One region of the Eubacterium sp. genome, then DNA from elsewhere that is predicted to be linked to it. Evidence: predicted binding sites of a transcription regulator. Region 1 holds the regulator's gene; each other region holds the start of a gene.
What was found. Region 1 encodes NrdR, which represses ribonucleotide reductase genes. Its sites were predicted from a motif close to CACNANATNTNGTG; they were not measured.
Positions count from the first base shown of each region.

Region 1 (5,866 bases):
TCAGGAATTAGTTGATAAAGGTGAATTATCACCTGTATTTTTCGGTTCAGCGTTGACAACTTTTGGTGTGGAAACTTTCCTTGAACATTTCTTAAAAATGACAGAGTCACCGCTTCCAAGAATGTCTGATCAGGGATTGATTGATCCTATAACAGAACCATTTTCAGGATTTGTTTTTAAGATTCAGGCAAACATGAATAAGGCGCATCATGATAGGATTGCATTTATGAGAGTTTGCTCAGGAAAATTCGATGCAAGTAAGGAAGTTTACCATGTTCAGGGTGGAAAGAAAATGAAGCTTTCTCAGCCACAGCAGATTATGGCACAGGACAGAAAAGTTATAAATGAAGCTTATGCAGGCGACGTTATAGGTGTATTTGATCCGGGAATTTTTTCAATTGGCGATACAATTTGTACACCTGGAAAGAAGTTTGCATACGAAGGAATACCTACTTTTGCACCTGAACATTTTTGTAGATTAGTTGCCCTTGATTCAATGAAGCGTAAGCAGTTTATGAAGGGTGTTACACAGATTGCTCAGGAAGGGGCGATTCAGATATTCCAGGACTATAACCTTGAAATGTCAGAAATAATCGTAGGTGTAGTAGGTGTGCTACAGTTTGACGTTTTGAAATACAGAATGGAAAATGAATACGGTTGTGATGTTAGATTAGAGCCACTTCCATACAGACACATTAGATGGATTAAGGATCCTACAGTTAATCTAAATAACGTAAAATGTCCATCAGACGCTAAGAGAGTAAAGGATATGAAGGGCAATCCTTTAGTTATATTTACAAACGAATGGTCTGTAAAACTTTTACTTGAAAGAAATGAAGGTTTGGAATTGACAGAATTTAAGAATAATTAACAATAAAAGCAAATCGCGAATTTATAAAAAATGAAATAAGTTATAAATTACACATAATATGGAAGGTATATATTTTGACATATTAATAGAAATGTAATTTATAACTTATTTTTTTATGTGTCTCTTCGACAGACTTTTTTATGGGAAAAATTATAATAGTAGAAAAGGGGTGAGACATATATACATATTTATAGATGTTTACTTTGGGTACAATTTTCTAATAGATTTGTCAGTTATATTTGCAACCGGAGAGATTTTAAATAAAAAGAGTAAGTGGTACAGAATGATATTGGCAGCATTTGCAGGAGCCATATACAGCGTGTTGATTCTTTTTTTGAAGGAAAACATACCGGTTAAAATAATTTTAACTTATCTGATAGTAGCTGAAATAATGATAATTCTTGCTTTTGGAAAAATGGATTTTAGGGCAAATGTGAAGGCTTTTCTTGTTATGTATGGGGCTACTTTCCTACTAAATGGCATAATGAATCTGTTTAATAAAAACAACAGTATGCTTTTGAGTATTGTTATTGCAGTTACATGCAATAGCATTATCAGACTGTTAGCTAAGCTTATGCTAAAAGAGGCAGGAGCAAGTAAAAATCTGCTTAAAATAACCATAAAAGAAGGAAATTGCAAAGTAGATGTTACCGCACTAGTGGATACGGGGAATAACCTTTTTGAGCCTATGACCGGAAAGCCGGTTTCCATTATTGAAAAAACTGCTGCAGAAAAAATTATAAATGAAAATTCGAGGTTTACTTTTATAGCTTTTAAGTCGCTGGGCAAGGAAAATGGGCTGTTAAAAGGAGTTTTTTGTGAGTACATAGAAGTAAATGGAAATAGATACAATAATCAGATTATCGGTATATATAACGGTAAATTAAGTAATGATAATATGTATCATATGATTTTACATCCTAAATTATTAGAATAAAAGGGGGAGAGTTTGTGAAAACGTTAGATTTTGGAAAAAAATACATGGGAAAAATTGCCTTGTTAAAAGGGCTACTTTATTCAAAAGAAGGGGAAATATATTACATTGGTGGCAATGACATTTTGCCACCGCCTTTGGAAGCAGAAGAGGAAGCAACCTGCATAAAGAAAATAATTGAAGGTGAGGATAAGGAAAGTCGGTCGAAATTAATTGAACATAATTTAAGACTGGTGGTTTACATAGCCAAGAAATTCGATAACACAGGAGTAGGCGTTGAAGATTTGATTTCCATTGGCTCCATTGGATTGATTAAAGGAATAAATACTTTTAACCCTAATAAAAACATAAAACTGGCAACTTATGCATCCAGATGTATTGAAAATGAAATTCTTATGTATTTAAGAAAAAATAATAAAACAAAACTGGAAGTGTCAATTGATGAGCCACTTAATGTAGACTGGGATGGTAATGAACTGCTTTTGTCAGATATTTTAGGGACAGATGAGGATATTATATCAAAAGACATAGAAAATGAGGTAGAGAAAAAGCTTTTGTACAAGGCGATAAACAAGCTAAATAACAGAGAAAAAACAATAGTACAAATGCGTTATGGACTAAATAATATTGATGGCGAGGAAATGACGCAGAAAGAAGTGGCAGACTCTCTTGGAATCTCCCAGTCTTACATATCAAGACTTGAAAAAAAGATAATAAGAAGACTGAAAAGAGAAATTGTAAAGTATCAATAAAAAACATAATAAACCACAATTCGACAGTATATAAAGTTTATAGTTTCAAAAAGAAAATATTACGAATAAAGAGCCGGTATTTAGGAAAACATATTTATGTGAAAATACAAAAATATGAAAGTAGGAAATATTATGGCTCTTTTTAAAGTGGAAATATGTGGCGTAAATACAGCCAAACTACCATTATTAACAGAAGAGGAAAAAAGAGAACTTTTTAAGGAAATAAAAAAAGGAAACATGGAAGCAAGAGAAAAGTACATTAGAGGCAATTTGAGATTAGTATTAAGTATTTTGCAGAGGTTTTCTAACACAGGAGAAAATGTTGACGACTTATTTCAAATAGGATGCATTGGCTTAATAAAAGCGGTAGATAATTTTGATGACACACTAAATGTAAAGTTTTCAACTTATGCGGTACCTATGATTTCAGGAGAACTGAAAAGATTTTTGAGAGATAACACGGCAATTAGAGTTAGCCGCTCCATCAAGGATACAGCCTATAAGGCAATTTATTGCAGGGAAAACATAATTAAGTCAACTAACAAAGAACCTACAATCGGTGAAATTGCAGAGCATATTGGGGCAACGGAAGAGCAGGTGACTTATGCGTTAGATGCCATTCAAAGTCCGGTTTCCTTATATGATCCTGTATATGATCAGGGAGGGGACACCCTTTATGTAATGGACCAGATTAGCGATAAAAAGAATAAAGAAGAAAACTGGGTTGAAGACATTGTGCTAAGGGAGGCCTTAGACGGGCTAAACGAAAGAGAAAGAAAAATTATAGACATGAGGTTTTTTTATGGAAAAACTCAAATGGAAATAGCTGATGAAATAGGAATTTCCCAGGCACAGGTTAGCAGACTGGAAAAAAATGCAATTAAAAACATGAAAAATTATATTAAATAAAAAGACGATTTTAAGAGAACAAAAACAAAAATAAAGAATACTATATATAAAAAAAGGTCTTTTATGAGAATAGAAGAATTAAAACGAAAACAAGTTATAAATTGTTGTGACTGCAAAATTCTTGGCAATGTTTGTGACTTGGAATTTGATATATGTACCGGCTGTATAAAATCTATTGTTGTTATGGGACCAAGTAAATGGTGCGGGCTTGTTTGCAGTGATTTTGAATATATAATACCTTTTGGTTGTATTACTCAGATTGGGCCTGATATTATTTTGGTTCGTGTGGAGGAGAAGGAGGTCAAACATAAAATTAAAATATCTTGACCTCTCTAAACACTTTATTTATAATGGCTTTGTGTAAAATTAACTAAAATAAACAGCAAACTTAGAAGAAAAATGAATTAAGTTCATTTTTATAATAGTTACAACTAAATGCTGATGACCAGATGGAGTATACTAGGAGGAAGAAACATGAAGTGCCCATATTGCGGTGAAGAAAATACAAAAGTAATAGACTCAAGACCTGCGGAAGAAAACAACGCCATAAGAAGAAGACGTCAGTGTCTTAAGTGCAAAAAAAGATTTACAACTTACGAGAAAGTAGAAAACATTCCTCTTATTGTTATAAAAAAAGATGATATAAGAGAGCCTTATGACAGAGGAAAAATTGAAGCAGGAATAGTAAGATCATGTCACAAACGACCTGTTTCTTATGAACAGATAGTAAGTGCTGTGGAAGATGTAGAAAATAAAATATTCAATATGGAAAAAAAGGAAATATCCAGCAGAGTAATAGGTGAGATTGTAATGGAAAGATTAAAAGAATTAGACCAGGTTGCCTATGTAAGATTTGCTTCAGTTTACAGAGAATTCAAAGATGTTAATACATTTATGGATGAGTTAAAGAAATTGTTAAAATAAAAGTATGTATTTTTAGAAGTGTTAAGAAACTTACAAAATACAAAATACCGGGAGAAAAGAATGTTAGAAAGTTTATATCCAGATAAATATTTGAAATCTGTAGATGAAATAGATTTTGAAGAATACTATAAGCAGGGTATCAGAGGTATTATATCTGATATTGATAATACTCTTGTTCCACATGGAGCACCGGCAGATGAACATATAATTAATGTGTTTGAAAAAATACATCAATTAGGAATAGAAACCTGCCTTATATCAAATAACAAGGAACCAAGAGTAAAGCCATTTGCAGATGCGGTGAATTCAAAATACATATTTGATGCTCATAAACCAAGTAAAAAAAACTACATTAAAGCAATGGAAATAATGGGAACCAACGAAGAAACAACATTGTTCTTAGGAGACCAGATTTTTACTGATGTGTGGGGGGCAAACAGAGTTGGTATTAAATCAATTATGGTTGAAAAAATTAATCCAAAAGAAGAGATACAAATTGTTTTAAAAAGAATTCCTGAAAAATTCATATTATGTAATTGGAAAAGAAAAAACAAAAAGTCAAAATAATTTTCTGTGAAATAGTAGAAAATACATGCTAAAATAGCGCAACAGAAAAAGCTGTTTGTAATTAAACGAAAAATTACAAACAGCTTCTTTATGTAAGAAATTTATTCGGAATTTCATATTATATAAAAACGTTACTCTAGGGATGAATCCTTGTGCGAAAAGAATCTGCAAAAAGAAATTCCACCCAAATTTCTTTTTCATAAAATATTTTAAACTGTAAAATAAAGTTCTTTAATATGTTCTACAGGCATATCTTTTCCTGTCCAGATTTTGAAAGCTTCAGCTCCCTGGTATAAAAGCATATACAAACCGTTAAAAGTCTGGCAGCCCTGTTCCTTAGCCATTCTAAGAAGTTTTGTTTCCATTGGATTATAAATAACATCAGAAACTATTAAATCTTCTCTTAACATTTTCTTGTCAGGAATAATGCAACCGTCCACATTTGGTGCCATGCCAACAGAAGTAGCGTTAGTTAAAATCTGACTTTTTTCAATTGACTCGCCTAAAACATCATCATTGCCAAGTTCAATTAATTTAGCATTGCAATCTGTTTTGCTATTAACAGCGTCAACCATCTTTTCGGCTTTTTCCCAGAAACGGTCTTTTATACTAAAAACATTAATGTTCTTAACGCCATCAAGAGCTGCCTGAACAAAAATAGAAGAAGCGGCCCCACCGGCACCAAGTAAAGTCATTGTATCGCCGATTATGTCAAAACCTGCGTCCTTAACAGACTGCATATAGCCGATTCCGTCAGTGTTATGGCCGATGAATTTGCCATCTTTATTTACAACTGTATTTACGGCACCAATCATTGATGCGGCAGGTGACAATTCATCTAACAATTCGCAAATAAGTGTTTTGTCAGGCATTGTACAGTTAAAACCGGCAACGTTTAATTTCTTTAAA
Region 1 is NZ_DBLZZO010000006.1:83,386-89,251, forward strand. Features, by position in the region: gene ACZM4J_RS03535 (peptide chain release factor 3) at 1-871, shown strand, start outside; gene ACZM4J_RS03540 (sigma-E processing peptidase SpoIIGA) at 1,041-1,808, shown strand; gene sigE (RNA polymerase sporulation sigma factor SigE) at 1,853-2,557, shown strand; gene sigG (RNA polymerase sporulation sigma factor SigG) at 2,690-3,466, shown strand; gene ACZM4J_RS03555 (PRC-barrel domain-containing protein) at 3,530-3,793, shown strand; gene nrdR (transcriptional regulator NrdR) at 3,941-4,390, shown strand; gene ACZM4J_RS03565 (YqeG family HAD IIIA-type phosphatase) at 4,451-4,957, shown strand; gene ACZM4J_RS03570 (shikimate dehydrogenase) at 5,167-5,866, opposite strand, start outside.

Region 2 (5,866 bases), on a different contig from region 1:
TTCATTTATTTTCCGTGATTACATCACCATACCTCATTAACTTAACTTCTTGCCATACCATCTACACTTAATATAACACCTGTAATGTAACTCGCCTCATCTGAAGCAAGAAACACAAACGCATTGGCAATGTCTTCTGGCTGTCCAAGACGACGCAATGGAATTCTTTCAATCATAGGTCCGATAACTTCCTTTGGCACAGCTTTCATCATATCAGTTTCTGTAATCCCAGGTGCAACAGCATTAACACGAATACCTTTAGGTCCTAGTTCTCTTGCTAATGATACAGTCAATCCGTTTACTGCAAACTTCGATGCTGGATAAGCAACCCCACTTGGCTGTCCCGAAATACTCACCATGGAAGAAGTTGAGAGAATGACCCCATTGCCTCTTGCCACCATACATTCTGCTGCTACACGAGTAGTATTAAATACTCCTTTTACATTTAGGTCAATGACTTTATCAAAAGTCTCCTCTGTATAATCCATAAATGAGGTATTTTCTGAAATTCCTGCATTATTTACCAGTATGTCTACACATCCATATTTTTCAGTTGCCTCTTTAAAAGCCTTTCTGACAGACTCCAAGCTTGCCAGATTTGGACTAATTCCAGCAACTATTGCATTGGGATATTTTTCTTTTAATTTATCTACAGCAACATCTGCTGATTTCTGTGAACTTGCTGCCAACACAACTGAAGCACCTTCCTTCAAGAATTTATCAGCTGTAGCAAATCCTATACCACGACTGCCACCCGTAATGATTGCAACTTTATCTTTTAATCTCATTTAGACTACCTCCTTACTTAGTTTATAACTATATTATAAGCAAAAGGTAAATTATTTTCTGTGATATCATCACAAAACAATTGATTCATTCACTGCAAAATATAAGAACCACCTTTCTGCCTTGATCTTGGTGGTTCTTTGTGTAATATATGAAATTTCTAAGAGTCTTAATAAAGAGAAACACAAGATTAGTAGCGACGATTTCCTTGCTTTCTACGATTATCTTCTCTAAACCTGCTACTTTTTCTGTCGAAGCAATGTGAAGTCAACAATCATCTATGCTGCATTTTGTTATTGTGGATAATATCGATTAAATATCTTTACCGCTAAAATGATATAAAAATAGGAACTAAATATGATTTGATCAGCACTCTTTGCTGATAAAGTTGAATATGTCAACAAAGGTGTTCCAATTTTGCAGGGCAAGCATATTACTTCTGGAAAAATAGATTATAAGGATGCACGCTACCTTGATAAAGAAAAATATGAACCAATTTATTATCCTAAATATGTTCCAAAGGCTAATGATATTCTATTGGCAAACGATAAATGATGTATGTTTTTGCAAGAACAAATTTCTTCTCTGCCATAAGCTTCTGTTCAATAATATCCTGAATATCTTCAACTGCCATCTCATCAAAGCCACGGTTTTCAATAGAAGCTAATATATTATAAATCTGTTCCTCACTAATTCTTTCTTCCTGGTCGACTTCTGTGTTCGCCTTCTGAATAGCTGATACAATTTTGTTACGATCATAAGTAGCTCTATGACCGTCACGTTTAATAACACTTATCATTTTTTTCGTTCTTTCTTCTTCATATATCATGTATACAGCATTAAAAATACGATAATAATGCTGTTCTATATTAAACACAATTAAATACATTGTGCTTTTTAGGCAATAAAAAAGCGATGTGTTAAACTATGATAATCAAGTAAGGTGTTTAACTCTTTCGCATGCATTAGATTATAGCACTAAGCTAAATGAATGTCTACCAAATATTGTGAAAATTAAAAAGCAAAAACACAATATATAGTGTTTGCAAAATGAATGCCCTAAATAAAGGGATGGAACAAAAAAAGAAAAATTGTCAAGTGAAAAATAAATTAATTTAATTAAGTGATATATATTTTATTTGAATGCAATTATAAATTTAAAGAGAAAAATATATTGCATATGTGAATGAAATTAAAAATCATTCTTCATCTTGATTCGGTTTTCTTTTCGTTTAAGGGCACAGTCCCACTCGGCCTGCTGAAATTCATTTTCAATGATAAGCGGTGGAACTTTTGTTGGTCTGTTATTAGCGCCCATTGCAACCATTACAAAGAAAGCTCTGTTAATAGGGTGGCGCATTCCTTCATTATTTTCAACATAAGTATCTATGCGAACTTCCATTGAAGTGTTTCCGGTATATGTTACATAACCGATAATTACCAGCAAATCATTTACATAGGCTCCATCTTTAAAGTCTAAATGGTCGATTGCAGCAGTTGTTACATTATTGCAGCCGGAATGGCGCTTTGCAACAATTCCTGCAATTTCATCAAGCATAGAAAGTAATGCTCCGCCAAATAAACGACCGCCACCATTTAAATCACATGGCTTTATTACATGTACCTGCTCAGTCCTTGAAAAAGAGACTGTTTTTCTATTAATATTTTTTCTATTCATATATAAACACGCTCCTTTGTTACATCGTAAGAGTAAAATTATTTTATAACATACATACATATGTCATATTAGAATCCAAAGTATAATGCAATGATTCTTTTAGTTCTGCTAAAAGTTCTTCTGCATCTTCGCTATTCATTGCCTCCTCATAAACCTTTTGTGCCTCTTGCAAATCATCCGGTATCTCATCATTTAATAAATCGTACGCCTTTGATAAATACGAATCTGATAAATACTTATAGAATACTAACCCTAATAAATATGTCTTATATTCATTCGCATCAATCTTACCTCTTAATACATCCGCCCCACTCCATAAAACCTGAAGTAAGTCCTTTCCTTCTGTCATTTTACTCCTCCTTTATTTGTCATATATGTTTCTTAGATTTCTAATCGTTTAAATATAAATTTTCAACCGCTTATTTCACATAATTTGTTACCTTTATATTTTAATATATATTTCTTAATTTTCCAATTAAAAATATATTGCTCAAAAAAACATCAAGAACGACAAAATTTGCTACTGTCATTAGCATTAATTTTATTTTCCCGGACGACATATCATCACCAACCCACCATTATGATAATTGCCCAAGCATACTCCGTGTGCCTCATCCACTGCCTCAACCATTTTTCCATTGCCTACATAAATACCCACGTGGCTGATATTTTTGTATCTTCCATTGGTTGTGTAGTTATAAAATATCAAGTCTCCTGGCTGTATGTCTTTTTCCTTAAATGTTTTGCCTTTCAGCCCTTCTGCTTCTGCAGCTGCAGTGGTTGAGCCGCCAAATGCTATATCAATACCTGCTGATTTCCATGCGTAGTATGCCAGCGAACTACAATCAAATGCCTTTCCACTGTTTCTTAAATTCTGACTATACGGATATCCTACCTTAGACAATACAAATGATGCCACGGTCTTTTGTGCCTGATTTGTTATTTTGTCAGTTATGCTTGTTATTTCCTGTGGGGTAAGGCTTCCCTGCAAGCCACTTAGCTGACTTCCACCTGTCTGACTGCCTGACGGATTGCTTGTAATGCAGGCACTCATTAGCTGATTAAGTGTTTCCTTTCTTTCCTCATCAAACTGATACTGCTCTGACATTTCCGTGTAGCTTTTTAATGTAATTCTCACTTCAAGGTACTTTTTCTTCTTTTTGCCCTTTTTGTCTGTTACATTTTCTGTTGTATACTTGCACATGTCATCAAACACTGCCTTTAAATTCTGCTTGTTTGCTTCATTCATTTTTGTTGCCGTGTTTTCGTAACCATATTTCACCATGTACACGCACATGATGTCATAATAGTTTGAAGGCTCGCTGTTCATTCCCTCATAGTCCACATACACCTTTCTGCCCTCATCTGCATCCTTGTGTTCATCCACCAGTGTCTGTATTTCCTGATTAAATTCAGATACGTACTGCGTTGTTACAGTCTGTATTGTGTCTCCACTTTCAAGTGATGGAAGAAATATTGCAAACGGTGAATTATAAAGCACCGCTATGATTGCAAACACAATTCCTGTTGCAACCATTACCACTATGAGTATTGGAACAACCAACGGTGCAAGCAGGGATGCCACCTGCTTAATCATGTATACCATCTTGTTTTTTATCAGGCTTCCTGCAAGTTTGAATATGCTATCGTTTTGCTCATCACCGGGCTTTAGCTTGTCCATGAAATATTTCATCATCCTGCTTTTTTGCTCTGCCCTGTAAAATGTGTTTTCAATCTTCATCCCCACTGCTTCACCTGCAGCCATTCCAATCAATGTGCCTTCAGGACCTGACGCTAAACCGGCAACTGTGGTGCCGGTTTTTACTGCAAGTTTTTCGCCTTCCTTGGTAACTTCCTTTGTTATATCCTTGGCTACCTTTTTGGATGTTTTCTTTGCCACATTTTTTGAAGCATTCTTTGCTGACTTTTTGGCAAATTCTTTTCCCTTGTTTGAAGCTTTCTTTCTGATTTTCTTGCCTGCCACTTCCTTTTGTAGTTTTGACGTGCTCACCTTTTTCCTGATTCGATTACCTTTGCTTATTGCCCCTTTTACAGGTCTTATTGCAATGCCTGTTGCCTCAAATGCTCCATCAATGTTTTCACCACCCTCAACATTTTCAGTAGTAGCTGACTTAGCTATTTTTCCTACTGATGTTACACTTCTCCCTGCTCTGGTTGTCATTGACTTATTGTCAATCTTTGTTTCATTTTTTTTATGAATCTTTCCGGTCCTTTTCTTGTGTATTTCTGTGTTAACTTCTTTTTCCTTGTTTATTTTCATGTTGTCCTCCTTGATTTTGGGTAAAAAATAACGCCAGATTAGTTCCTTGCTAACTTGGCGTTTGCATATTATTTATTTTTCTTTTCATTCGTAATAAAAACTAGATTTTTCCAAACTATATCCATAATCAATTACTATCTACACTCCTCCTATTTCCATCTTCTCATACAGATTAGTGTTATACAGCTTGTACAACTCGCTGTTCTTTGTTATCACGTTATCAAATGGCACCATTCTGCTTCCGCATTTTATGAGTCCACATCCTGACGGTGAATCTATTACATAGTTAAGTTGCTCCTCTGATATTTCCAGCGACTCCACTATCTTTTCTATGTCCTTGCTTGACTGATTTAAAAGAAGTATGAATGCTGAGTTTGAAAGCATTGTTGTGCTTGTCTCACTCATTAAAAGGTCCACTATGTTCTGTGTTATTCCTGTACAAAGACCTCCCTGCTTTCTTACCTTTTTCCACATCTGGCGTAGATATTCTGCACTGAACGGAGAATTTAAAAGAACATGCACTTCATCAATGTAAAACCATGTTGCTATTCCCCTTTCACCATTGTCAATTATCTTCTGCTGTATTGTTTCCATCATTACCAGCATTGCAAGTGGGGCAAGGGATTCTCCAAGGTCTCTTATTCCATACACAATAAGTCACGTAATTGTAATACTCGCACTCTGCATAAAGATATTCATTTCCAAGCTCATCCTTCATTGTCTTGTATGAATTGCTGTTTATTTCAACTGTTACAGGACTCTTGTTTACCTTGTAACCTTCAGGTCCCTCGATTTCGTATACCTTGTATGTTCCTGCCTTAAGCTTCTCATAAGTAATGATTTCTCCTGTATCATCAGTTACAAATCTGTCCACAACAACAATTGCGTTTCCATTACTGTATTTCTGTGTCACAAGTGTCTCATTTCCATCTTCATCCGCCTTGTAAATCTGATATGTTGTGCCTTTCTTTAAGACTGTCTGATGTGTTTTTGAATCCTTCTTCACGATTTTTAAGTATGCTGTAAATTCAGGATTGTTTAATAAGTACTGATAAGTTTTACCGTTTTCAGTTACATTCACATAAAAGTCAGAACATTTTTCAGTATTGTCTGCTCCAACG
Region 2 is NZ_DBLZZO010000001.1:161,772-167,637, reverse strand. Features, by position in the region: gene ACZM4J_RS00745 (SDR family NAD(P)-dependent oxidoreductase) at 42-788, opposite strand; gene ACZM4J_RS00740 (ATP cone domain-containing protein) at 1,310-1,585, opposite strand; gene ACZM4J_RS00735 (acyl-CoA thioesterase) at 1,979-2,464, opposite strand; gene ACZM4J_RS00730 (type I restriction-modification system subunit M N-terminal domain-containing protein) at 2,508-2,813, opposite strand; gene ACZM4J_RS00725 (C40 family peptidase) at 3,006-4,745, opposite strand; gene ACZM4J_RS00720 (TraG/VirB4 family ATPase) at 4,884-5,339, opposite strand; gene ACZM4J_RS00715 (MSCRAMM family protein) at 5,311-5,866, opposite strand, start outside.
Region 2: a site for NrdR is predicted at 1,815-1,828, ahead of ACZM4J_RS00740 (ATP cone domain-containing protein). Genes of this name have one in related genera too.

Region 3 (5,866 bases), on a different contig from region 1:
CCTTGCAGTCAGGATGTTGTTTCTTTGTCATACGACCTGTTAAAACCATAGGTGTAAGTGCCATTGAAATGCAGTCAGCGTATTCAGGATAAGTTTTCTTAGCCATAACTGACCAGGCAGGACAACATGAAGTACCAAGCCAAGGATGTTCATTAGGAACTTCCTTCATAAAGTCGGCAGCTTCCTGCACCGCACATAAATCGGCACCAATGGCAACCTCAACCATATCTTCAAAACCAACAGCCTTAAGTGCGGCTCTAACCTGTTCAGGTGTAACCTTATCACCAAACTGTTTAACAAATGAAGGGGCAATGGCAGCGTATATAGGTGTATCGCTTTTTAATGCAAGCACCGTCTGGAAAATCTGACTTTTATCAACAATGGCACTAAATGGACAGCTTACCAAACACATACCGCAGGATACACACTGATCATAATCAATATCAGCTCGTCCATATTCGTCTGACTTAATGGCATTCATACCACAGGCAGCAGCACAAGGACGTTCCTGTTTAATAATTGCGTTGTAAGGACATGCATTTACACACTTACCACATTTAATACATTTTTCCTGGTCAATAACAGAACGACCATTTTCCATATGAATTGCGTTCTTTGGACAAACCTCAATACAAGGATGTTCAATACAACCCTGACAGCCGTTAGTAATTAAAACACGTTTCTCAGGGCAGGCATGGCACGCAAACTTTATTATATTAATAAGGGGAGGATCATAATATTTTTCGTCTATGGCACTGGCATCAATTCCATCAGATAATGGTGCATGCTCAGACATATTTCTTACAGGCAAACCAAGAGTTGCTCTTAATCGTTCCCCAATAATAGCACGTTCAAGAAAAATATTGTCATAATATTTTCCAATTTCGCCGGGAATAATTTCAAAAGGAAGATCCTCTATATGTGATAAAGGATAATCTTCGTAAGCCATTCTGGCTATTTCAGTAAAAACCTTATGACGAATTTCAGTTTTATTTGAATAAATACCTCTCATAAATTTCTCCATTCTGTATGATAATAGTAGGCAAAGCCTAATTTACCTAAATTATAACATATTAAAAGTGAATGATAAAGAGAATTGGTTAAAAATTTAACAAAGTTTTAACATAACTAAAAGAACTTAATAAAATAAGAAAATACCCGTAAAAACCTAAACAAATTTATTAAATAATTTCTAATTATAATTACAGGAGAATAAATAAGGGAAATAAAACTATTGAATTACATTTAATTTAAAAATAGAGTAATAATGAATAATAGAAAATAATAATATTTTTGAAAATAAATGTTGAAAAAACATACAATACAGTTGTATTATAGAGTTTAGCTGTCTGGCAAAAAAAGAAGAAATAGGGAGGAAAACAATGACACAGGAAATAGCTAATCCTTTAGGAACACAACCAATAGGAAAATTATTAAAAAAATTCGCAGTGCCAAGTATTATATCAATGATAGTAATGTCCCTATATAATATAGTAGACCAAATTTTTATAGGACAAACAGTAGGAGAGTTAGGAAATGCGGCAACTAATGTGGCTTTTCCGCTTACAACTTTATGCCTTGCTACAGCTCTTACATTAGGTATAGGTTCGGCATCAGGCTTTAATTTAAACATGGGGGCAGGTGACACAAAGAAAGCACCATATTACATAGGTAATGCAACAACACTTATGCTTATTATAGGTGTGATTATAGGAGTTATCGGTATAGTTTTTATGAAGCCAATGCTTTTATTTTTTGGTTCAACAGACAAGGTGCTTCCTTTTGCAATGGAATATACAAGAGTTATTGCATTAGGATTTCCGGCAGCCATTGTATCAGCAGGTGGAGCACATTTAGTAAGGGCAGATGGTAATCCTAACTTTTCAATGGCGTGCAATCTGACAGGGGCGGTTATTAATGTTGTACTTGATTATATTTTTGTAATTCTCTTTGGTTGGGGAATGTCAGGTGCTGCAATTGCTACAATTATCGGTCAGTACGTTGCTACATTAATGGTTATTTGGTATTTAATACATTTTAAAACAGTTAAATTAAAGAAAGAGCATTTTGTGCCAAATGCAAAAATATGTTTAAGAGCAAGTCACCTTGGTATGGCTCAAGGACTAAATCAGTTGGCAATTATGTTTGTTCAGATTGTAATGAACAAGACACTAACATATTACGGGGCGTTAAGTTCATACGGAGCAAATATACCCCTTGCAGTATGCGGAATTGTAATGAAGGTAAATCAGGTTTACTTCTCAGTTTGTATTGGGGTAGCCCAGGGCATGCAGCCAATTGTAAGTTTTAACAGAGGAGCAGGAAAGTTTGACAGAGTTAAGAGAACCTACAAGATGGCACTTACATGCAACGTTGTAATTTCATGTATTGCATTTGTTGTATTTCAGTTATTCCCTGAACAGCTTTTAAGCATATTTGGTTCAGGAAGCAAAGAATACATACAGTTTGGAGTCAAATTCTTTAGAGTATTTTTATTTATGACATTTTTAAATGGAATACAGCCAATAACATCAACATTTTGTACAGTTATCGGTGAACCTAACAAGGGAACATTTTTATCTCTTACAAGACAGGTGATTTGTTTTATTCCTTTAATGTTGGTTCTTCCAATTATTTTTACAACAATAGGTGGAAAGGCAATGGGAATTGAAGGTGTAATGTACGTTGCACCGATTTCAGATTTTCTTGCAGCAGCACTGTCACTTATAGTCGTAAGAAAAGTGTTTAAAACATTGCAGTAACTTAACAAAATTATATATTTTAAACACAGATTATATAAAAGGTAACTTATTGAAAAATAATAAAAAAAATTTTGAAAAAAAGAAAAATATGTACTATACAAAATAGAATATGTTGTGCTATAATACGTTAGGCGGACACAATATCTTGTGTTCGCTTAAAAAACGGACAAAATATAGGAATCACCCCATAAATAGGGGAGTTCAGGCAGAATAAAGGGATTTTTTGGAGATAAGATTAACAATATTTAGAACAATAGTTAGGGAAATATACAAGAAATTGCAAAGGAGATAGGTATTAATATGGAGTCAAAGATTAGAAGAGTTATTAAGAGAAATGGAGAGGAAGTTTCTTTTGATGTAAATAAAATCCTAAATGCAATTAGAGCTGCAAATAACGAAGTGGAACCAATACACAAGTTAAATGAATACCAGATTGCAGCAGTAGGAAATATACTTGAGAAAGAAATTATGTCTACACAGCATGCCACATCAGTTGAAGATATTCAGGATATGGTTGAACGTGGAATTATGGAAATGCGTGGCTATGAAGTTGCACAGAAGTATGTAAGATACCGTTATGTACGTGAACTTGCACGTAAAACTAATACAACAGACGAAGGAATTCTTGCGCTTATTGAACAGTTAAACGAAGAAGTTAAGCAGGAGAACTCAAACAAAAATCCTACAATTAACTCAACTCAAAGAGATTATATGGCAGGCGAAGTTAGTAAGGATTTAACAAGACGTATATTATTACCTGAAGAAATAGTTGAAGCACATGAACAGGGAATTATTCATTTCCACGATTCAGACTATTTTGCTCAAAAAGAGCATAACTGTGACTTAATTAATTTAGAGGATATGTTACAGAACGGAACATGCATTTCAGAAACAAAGATTGATAAACCACATAGTTTCTACACAGCATGTAACGTTACTACACAGATTGTTGCTCAGGTTGCAAGTAATCAGTACGGTGGACAGTCTTTTTCATTAGGACATTTAGCACCATTTGTACAGGTTAGTAGAGAGAAAATTACAAAAGAAGTTTTAGCTGAAAGAGAGCAGATTGGACTTAATTACAGCGATGAACAGGTAAAGAAAATTGTTGAGAGAAGATTAAAAGACGAAATCAACAGAGGTATACAGACTATTCAGTATCAGCTTATTACACTTATGACATGTAATGGACAGGCTCCTTTTGTAACAATGTTTATGTACCTTGATGAAGTGCCTGAAGGTCAGACAAGAGATGACTTGGCTACACTTATAGAAGAAGTATTAAAGCAGCGTATTCAGGGTGTAAAAAATGAAAAAGGTGTTTGGATTACACCGGCATTCCCTAAGATTATATATGTTTTAGACGAAGACAATGTAACACCTGATTCAAAATATTGGAAGTTAACAGAACTTGCAGCAAAATGTACAGCTAAACGTATGGTACCTGATTATATTTCAGCCAAAGTAATGAAAGAAATGAAACAGGGGTGCGTTTATCCATGTATGGGATGTCGTTCATTCCTTACTGTAGAAGACAGTCAGAGAAATGAAGACGGAAGCCATAAGTTCTATGGACGTTTCAACCAGGGTGTTGTAACTATTAACTTAGTTGATGTTGCATGTTCATCTAACGGAGATATGGATTTATTCTGGAAAATTTTAGATGAAAGATTAGAGTTATGTCACAGAGCATTAAGATGCAGACACGAAAGATTACTTGGAACACCTTCAGATGTGGCACCAATTCTTTGGCAAAATGGAGCATTGGCCCGTCTTAAAAAAGGTGAAACAATTGATAAATTATTATTTGATGGATATTCAACAATATCTCTTGGTTACGCCGGACTTTATGAAATGTGTGTAAGAATGACAGGTAAATCACATACAGATCCTGAGGCTAGACCATTTGCTCTTAAAGTTATGCAGAGACTTAACGACAAATGTGCAGAATGGAAAGCAGCAGAGAACATTAGTTATTCAGTATATGGTACACCAATGGAATCTACAACATATAAGTTTGCAAAATGTTTACAGAAGAGATTTGGAATTATTAAAGGCGTTACAGACAAGAATTACATTACAAACAGTTACCACGTACATGTTACAGAAAAAATAGACGCTTTCAGCAAACTTAAATTCGAATCAGATTTCCAGAAATTATCACCGGGTGGAGCTATCAGTTATGTAGAAGTTCCAAACCTACAGGATAATATAGAAGCAGTAATCGAAGTAATGAAGTTTATTTATGACAACATTATGTACGCTGAATTAAATACAAAATCAGATTATTGCGAATGTTGTGGATATAACGGCGAAATTCAAATTATAAATGATGAAAAAACAGGCAAACTTGTTTGGGAATGTCCAAACTGTGGAAACAGAGACCAGGACAAAATGAGTGTTGCTAGAAGAACTTGCGGTTACATCGGAACACAGTTCTGGAACCAGGGAAGAACACAGGAAATAAAAGATAGAGTGCTTCATCTATAAAAACATAAACAACCGGAAAAAATTTCGGATATAATTAAAAAATGAACTTTAAGAACAAGAACAGCATTGACAATTGTCGATGCTGTTTTTGTGGTTTAGTTCTTTTTTGTGATTTTTGCAATAGACATTCTATTTAATTATAAGTAAACAAAACAATGCAACACATTTTACAAAAAACGTTACTCATATTATACACAATATACAATGACACAAAAAAAAGAAACAATAAGACGAAAATGTCGTTTTTTGAAAAAAGGATATTGTAAAAATTGTTAATTGAATAAAAAACAAAATTGTGTAAAAATATAGTTAAGTTAGCTGTAGGTACATTGTGGAGGAACAGATATGACTGGGTACTCGCAATGTATATAATGGGGAATTCCTTAATAAACATAATAGGTAAGGAGATAATGAAAAATGAAACTAAAACAATATTTAATGCTATCAGTCATTGTGTGTGTACTAATAGTAACAAGTGGTTGTACTAATACAAATTCCAAGCTAAGTGGTAAAGAAAAAAAATATAGCGTAGCAGTTGTGAAAACGCCAAAAACAAATAATATATTCGGAAAAACAAAAATAGAATTTTTCAACCAGCATTTAAAATCAATTAA
Region 3 is NZ_DBLZZO010000019.1:23,350-29,215, forward strand. Features, by position in the region: gene ACZM4J_RS07900 (4Fe-4S dicluster domain-containing protein) at 1-1,012, opposite strand, end outside; gene ACZM4J_RS07905 (MATE family efflux transporter) at 1,383-2,762, shown strand; gene nrdD (anaerobic ribonucleoside-triphosphate reductase) at 3,063-5,252, shown strand; gene ACZM4J_RS07915 (hypothetical protein) at 5,670-5,866, shown strand, end outside.
Region 3: a site for NrdR is predicted at 2,899-2,912, ahead of nrdD (anaerobic ribonucleoside-triphosphate reductase). Genes of this name have one in related genera too.